Regions from separate parts of the Paeniglutamicibacter kerguelensis genome, predicted to be linked through region 1. Evidence: riboswitches for the same ligand, from Rfam matches in the RefSeq annotation. Region 1 holds a riboswitch; the other holds the start of a gene.

What was found. Region 1 has a riboswitch for glycine ahead of gcvP (aminomethyl-transferring glycine dehydrogenase). Riboswitches for the same ligand answer to the same signal wherever they lie in the genome.
Region 2: another riboswitch for glycine. It lies ahead of cycA (D-serine/D-alanine/glycine transporter); the one in region 1 lies ahead of gcvP (aminomethyl-transferring glycine dehydrogenase).

The regions. Positions count from the first base shown of each region.
Region 1 covers NZ_JAGIOF010000001.1:3,030,046-3,033,458, reverse strand. Annotated here, with positions in the region: gene JOF47_RS13930 (VIT1/CCC1 transporter family protein) at 1-634, shown strand, start outside; gene JOF47_RS13925 (NADPH-dependent F420 reductase) at 757-1,434, opposite strand; glycine riboswitch at 1,640-1,740, shown strand; gene gcvP (aminomethyl-transferring glycine dehydrogenase) at 1,916-3,413, shown strand, end outside.
Region 2 covers NZ_JAGIOF010000004.1:220,637-224,049, forward strand. Annotated here, with positions in the region: gene cycA (D-serine/D-alanine/glycine transporter) at 1-1,296, opposite strand, end outside; glycine riboswitch at 1,713-1,810, opposite strand; gene JOF47_RS20410 (dTMP kinase) at 2,298-2,960, shown strand; gene aceA (isocitrate lyase) at 3,403-3,413, shown strand, end outside.

The DNA.
Region 1 (3,413 bases):
GGCCAATGACGGAATCGTTTCGGTGGCAGCGGTGGTGGTCGGCGTGGCCGGGGCAACGGCGGCCAACGGGCCGATCATCGCGGCCGGTGCCGCGGCTTCCATCGGTGGCGCCATCTCCATGGCCCTGGGGGAGTACGTCTCGGTCTCCAGCTCCGCCGATTCCCAGCTGGCGCTCATCGAAAAGGAGCGCCGGGAGCTCTCGGAGATGCCCGAGGTCGAGCTCGAGGAGCTTACCGCGATCTACCGGGCCAAGGGCCTGAGCGCGGAAACGGCGGCGCGCGTTGCCGGGGAGCTCACGGCCCACGACGTGCTCGCCGCCCACCTGGACGCCGAGCTGCACCTTGACCAGGACGAGGTTCTCAGCCCGTGGCATGCCGCCGTCGCCTCCGCGATTGCCTTTTCCGTCGGCGCGGTGCTGCCCTTTGCCACTGCGGTGTTCCTGCCCGGCCCGTTGAAGATCCCCGTCACGTTCGTTGCGGTGCTGCTCGCGCTTGCCTTCACCGGCGCGATGGGTGCCAGGCTTGGCGGTGCACCGATGCTGCGTCCGACGATCCGGGTCCTGGTCGGCGGGGCCGCGGCGCTTGTTGTCACGTTCGCGATCGGCTCCTGGCTGGGGGTCTCCGGCGTCGTGTAGCTGTATTCGCCCGCGCCGGATGCCGTGGCGTGCAAAAAGGTCCGCGGGGAGGATGCCTGTTGGCATTCTCCCCGCGGACCTTTTCGGAGGTGTTCCCGTGTGTACCCGTGCGGAGGCCGGGCCTAGCCGGCAACCTGCAGCGAGGTGTTCCAGTTGAAGTCGGCCAGGGCCGGGTTGACCTGCATGGCCATCATCAGCAGCTGGAAGCCTTCGAGCTCGCGGGCGTGGTGGATGCCACCGACCTCGAGGGGGCGCATGCCCGCTGCGGTGACGAATTCGGCCACGGCGGTGCGGGAGGCATCGTCGCCCGCAATGAAGATGTCCTGGGTCGCGCCGCCGGCGTTCCCGGCGGCCAGCGGGCCCGCGAAGTTGGTGTTGAAGGCCTTGACGACGCTGGCGGAGGTGAGCGCGGCGATTTCCTCGGCTGCGGAGCTGCCGTGGGCGGTGGTCAGCGAATCGAAGGTTGCGAAGTCGACCGGGTTGGAGATGTCGATGAGGATCTTCGCATCCAGCGCCGCGCCCTGGGCCTGGACGTATTCCTTGGAGGCGTCGAAGGGCAGTGCCAGGATGACGATGTTGCCGGCCGGGGCCTCGGTGGCGTTGCCGGAGGCGGTGCCCTGGCCGAGTTCGGCCGCGAGCGATTCTGCGGCCTCGGTGTTGCGGGCCAGGACCTGCAGGTTCTTGCCCGCGGCGAGTGCGCGGGTGGACAGTGCGCGGGCCATGTTGCCGGTGCCGATGATGGTGATGTCGATGGACATGGGTGCCTTCTTTCCGAAGAGTCGAGCGAGGAAGTTCTTCATGGTGTCCTCAAAACTTTTGGTTGAACTTTCAAGTAAAACACTAGACCTCCATTGATTGAAGCGTCAAGTGTTTGTCCGAAATTTCTTTCAGGGGAGCCGGTGGCGGCGAAAAATCGCTTGCTGATATGGGTTGGGGCGGTGCGTGTTGTTTAGCTCACGCATCGCCGGTAGGATGGTAAGCGTGCCTCGCAGGGGGCACAGCCACTGACATGCGGCGGGAGAGTCCCGCACAACGTAAGTTGGTCGGGCGCCGTAGGAGCAATTCCTCCCCGGGAAACTCTCAGGCCCCCGTACCGCCGCGAAGAGGCAACTCTGGAAAGTAGCAACATCGCCACGGCGGTGCGGCTCACCGAAGGTGCAAGCATTTGTTTCGCCGTCAAGCGAAGCAGTGCGGAAACTCTCAGGTCACAGCAACAGGGTCGGGGAGGGACTTGCAGCTCGTTCGGCGTGCACGCACGCCGATGACCCAATGGAGTTCCCCATGACCGTGACCCCGTCCGCTGAGTTCGTCGCCCGCCACATTGGCCCCCAGGGCAGCGACATCGACACCATGCTTGCCCAGCTTGGTTATTCCTCCCTCGACGAACTCGTCGATACGGCCGTTCCGGCCGACATCCGCCAGAGCGAGCCCCTGAACCTGCCTGCCCCGCGCACCGAAGCCGAGGTCCTTTCCGATCTCCGCGTGCTCGCCGGCAAGAACGTCATGAAGACCCAGATGATCGGCCAGGGTTTCTCCGACACCTACACCCCGCCGGTGATCCTGCGCAACATCCTTGAGAACCCGGCCTGGTACACCGCCTACACCCCGTACCAGCCGGAAATCTCCCAGGGCCGCCTCGAGGCACTGCTGAACTTCCAGACCATGGTCATGGACCTGACCGCGCTGCCGATCGCCAACGCCTCGCTGCTTGACGAAGCCTCCGCCGTCGCCGAGGCCGTGCTGCTGATGCGCCGCGCCAACAGGGCCAAGGGCACCGCCAAGACCGTGCTGGATGCCAACCTCTTCCCGCAGACCATCTCCGTGGTGCAGGGTCGCGCCGAAGCCCTGGGCTTCGAGGTTGAAATCGCCGACCTGACCGCGGGCCTGCCCGAGGGTGACATCTCCGGCATCGTGCTGCAGCAGCCGGGCAACAACGGCGCCGTCGTCGACCACGCCGCAATCATCGCCGCAGCCAAGGAGCGCGGTGCGATGGTCACCGTCGCCGCCGACATCCTGGCCCTGACCCTGATCACCGCCCCGGGCGAGCAGGGTGCCGACATCGCCGTCGGCAACACCCAGCGCTTCGGCGTTCCGCTGTTCTTCGGCGGCCCGCACGCGGCCTACATGGCAGTGCGCAATGGCCTGGAGCGTTCGCTTCCCGGCCGTCTGGTCGGCGTCTCCAAGGACTCCGCCGGCGCCCCCGCCTACCGCCTGGCCCTGCAGACCCGCGAGCAGCACATCCGCCGCGAAAAGGCCACGTCCAACATCTGCACCGCCCAGGCGTTGCTGGCGATCACCGCCTCGATGTACGCCGTTTACCACGGCCCGGCAGGCTTGAAGCGCATCGCGCAGCGCACCCACAACCACGCCCGCACCATCGCCACGGTGCTTTCCGGTGCAGGCCTGGAACTGGCCGCCGACGCCTTTTTCGACACCGTCCAGGTCAAGATCGCCGACATCGACGCGATCATCGCCAAGGCCGAAGAAGCCGGCATCAACCTGCGCCGCGTGAACGCCGACACCGTGGGCATCTCCACCGACGAGACCACCACCCCGGCACACGTTGCCGCCATCGCCGCAGTCTTCGGCGTCACCGGTGAAGGTTTCAAGGCCGAGGGCTTCGAGCTTCCGGCGGCAGTGGTTCGCACCAGCGACTACATGAGCCACCCGATCTTCAACACCATCAAGTCCGAGACCCAGATGCTGCGCTACCTGCGCCGCCTCTCGGACCGCGACCTGGCCCTGGACCGCACCATGATCCCGTTGGGCTCGTGCACCA
Region 2 (3,413 bases), on a different contig from region 1:
TGCCATCAAGGTGTCGGCCTGGGTGGTCAGTGCCCAGATGATGAAGCCGAAGAACGCGAGCACCACATAGGGCATGAACGTTCCACCGGGCATCTTGAACTTGCTCTCCTCGTGCAGCTGCGGACGGCGACCGCGGTAGACGATGTAGCTGACCAGGATGATCGACCACACGAACATGAAGCACAGCGCCGAGACAGTGGTGACCAAGGTGAAGGCCTCAGCCACCGAACCCTCGGCGTAGAGCAATGCCACGCCGGCAAGCAGGAACATGCAGGAGAACAGCAGTGCGTTGCGCGGAACCTTGGTCCGGGAGAGCTTCGCGAAGACCTTGGGAGCGTCGCCCTCCTCGGCCAGTCCGTGGATCATGCGGGAAGTCGAGTAGATACCGGAGTTTGCACTGGAGGTTGCCGAGGTGAGCACCACAAAGTTCACAATGCCGGCGGCACCGGCAAGGCCTGCCAGGGCGAACATGCCCACAAACGGTGACTCCTCGGCGCTGAACAGGTTCCACGGCTGGACCGCCATGAGGATGACCAATGCGCCGACGTAGAAGAACAGGATGCGGATCGGGATGGAGTTGATCGCACGCGGCAGGGTCGTCTCAGGGTCCTTCGTCTCGGCGGCGGTGGTACCGACCAGCTCGATGCCGACGAACGCGAACACGGCGATCTGGAAGCCGGCGACGAAGCCCATGAAGCCGGTCGGGAACATCCCGCCGTCGCTCCAGAGGTTCGTGAAGGAGGCTGTGACGCCGTTGTGCTCGAAGCCCGTGATGACCATGACCAGGCCAATGACGATCAGCGCGCCGATGGCGACGATCTTGACCAAGGCAAACCAGAACTCGGTTTCGCCGAAGTTCTTCACGCTCGGCAGGTTAAGTGCCACCAGCAACAGGATGCAGGCCACGGCCGGGATCCACAGCGGCAAGTCCTTCCACCAGTACGCCACATAGTGGGAGATCGCCACAACGTCGGCGATGCCCGTTACCACCCAGCAGAACCAATAAGTCCAGCCGGTGAAGAATGCCGCCCACGGACCAAGAATGTCCCCGGCGAAGTCGGAAAAGTTCTTGTAGTTGGTGTTGCTCAGCAGCAATTCGCCCATCGCGCGCATCACGAAGAAGAGCATGAAGCCGATAATCATGTATACGAAGATCACTGAAGGCCCGGCGACCGAGATGGTCTTGCCCGAGCCCATGAACAGGCCGGTGCCAATGGCCCCGCCGATCGCGATCAGTTGGATGTGGCGGTTGGAGAGCCCGCGCTCGAGGTGGGGCGCGGAACTGTTGTTGCTCATGCTGTTGCCTTCCAGATGGGTGCTGGTGCTTCGGTGGCATGCCGTGGACGATTCCCCAGCAGCATTTGCCTGCGCGGGCGAGGTTCTGACTCGCGTCCGCCGCATTGTTCTCCGAGGCAACCATTCCCATGCCGACGCACTTGCAGGAGTGCCCAGTGGCGGCGCGCGGCGAACTCCGGATCCAGCAAAGCGGGATCGCGGAGCAGGCCGGCGGGCGCGCCAATGGGCAGCCGGGCAGTGGCATGGGTGGGTAGCAACTTGGAGGAACTCCCGAATAGCGCGCGGGCGATGCCGCGCTGTTCTTTGGATCCTCCCCAATCTGTTTACTTACCTGAGAGTTTCCATCCCGACCCGAACAGGGTGGGACTTGCTCCTTCGGTGAGTACGGATTCGACCGTACTGCTTTCCAGATTCGCCTCTTCGTGGCGGTGCGGGGGCCTGAGAGTTTCCTGGGGAGGAATTGCTCCTACGGCGCCCGACCATGGCTTGGACGGGACTCTCCCGCCACGTGTCGACAGCGATATGTTTGTGATTGCAGTCACAATTTACGCTTGGCGTGCTCATGACGCAACTCACGAAACCCCCGCCTGCCGCGATGGCCAGGAAAAACATCACGCTGACATGGGATGGAATGGGATACGCAGTTGCGTCATATTTGCCAGGCGGGACACTAAGCCGCGTGGGCCGAGCAGATGAACGCCCACGCGCCGACAAACCCCCGACGCAACGCGCCCCTGCCCAAATGCCCTGCCTTCCACCACGGCACATCGTCGGCGACCAGGACGCGCACCTCGTTGTGAATCGGGCACGTTTTGAGTTTTCTCACGATAGTCACACCGGTATTTCGTCAGGACATTTCAAATTACGGGCGTTGCCAGTGGAGGGTCGGGGGCGCTTTCGGCCTGATTCACGGCAAACACAAAGTGGCGCTCCTGCATCGAATCGGCTCGCTTGTTCGTTGGACCTAATAGAGAAGCCAACGAATCGACCAACGGAGCCCCTTGCCTTCATTCCATGCGGCACCCTCCTCGGAGGTCACCACGACCCCCCAGCCCGAGCACACTGATGCTCGATCGGGTGTTCCGTTGCGCCACCGGACCATTGTGCTGCTGGGCATCGACGGGGCAGGCAAGACCACGGCCGCGACCGCCCTCGTTGCGGGAATCCGCGACACCGGCATTCGGGCCCAATTGCTCCGCAACCCGGCCGGGCGGCGCTGGATGTCCCGGGTGGCAGCACGGTTCGGCACCGCGTTGCCACCGACCTGGGCCAACCGGCTGGAGTCCGTGGTGCGATGCGTGAACGTCTTCGTCGCCCATACCCGGGCCTCCGTATTTCCCGGAACCACCGTCATGGACCGGCACTTGGCGTGCCAACTGGTACTGCGTTCGGTCCGCGGATTGCCGCGCGGCCGTCTTCTGCCCTGGATCATGGACCGACTTCCCCAGCCCGATGCCGTCATCTTGATCGACGTCCCCGCCGAAGTTGCACATGCCCGGATCCTTGCGCGCGGCGAAGACAGCGAGACGATGTCCTACCTGGTCTCGGCACGAGAGGCATATCTGGAGATTGCCGCGGCCAAGGGCTGGCACGTCGTTGACAGCTCCGGCATCCCGGAAAACGTCGCCGTCGACACCCTTCGGGCCGCATCGCACAATGCCTGAGCCGTGAAACGGCTGATGCCCAACTCTCCCGACCACGACCAATACCCTCTGACCGGCGCGTCAGCGAAACGGGCAGAGACCCGGCCGCTGGAGGCAACTTCAGCGCCAACTGCAAATCCACCCGCCGTCGATGATGTGCGCCCCTCCGACTTGGCCATAGGCAGATCGGGGATTCTTCAGTCCTGAGAAATATCCCCCACTTCTTCGGCCGATCCCGGGCCCGATCCACCTATTTTCGGTTTTGCCCACCGATTCCGTGCCGGAGTGACTGCATTTTTCGAATACGCGAAGAACTGCAAATCTTTCCGCTAAATGACTCTAGAAAGCGCTGGCAAAGTGCGGAAATGTAGTTCTCACGCAGAAAGAACGCCGGAACAACCCACCAGGTTCACCAAAGAAGATGACCCCGGACCGGCACCGGCAATCAAGCAAGGAGAAGGCAATGACCGAGCA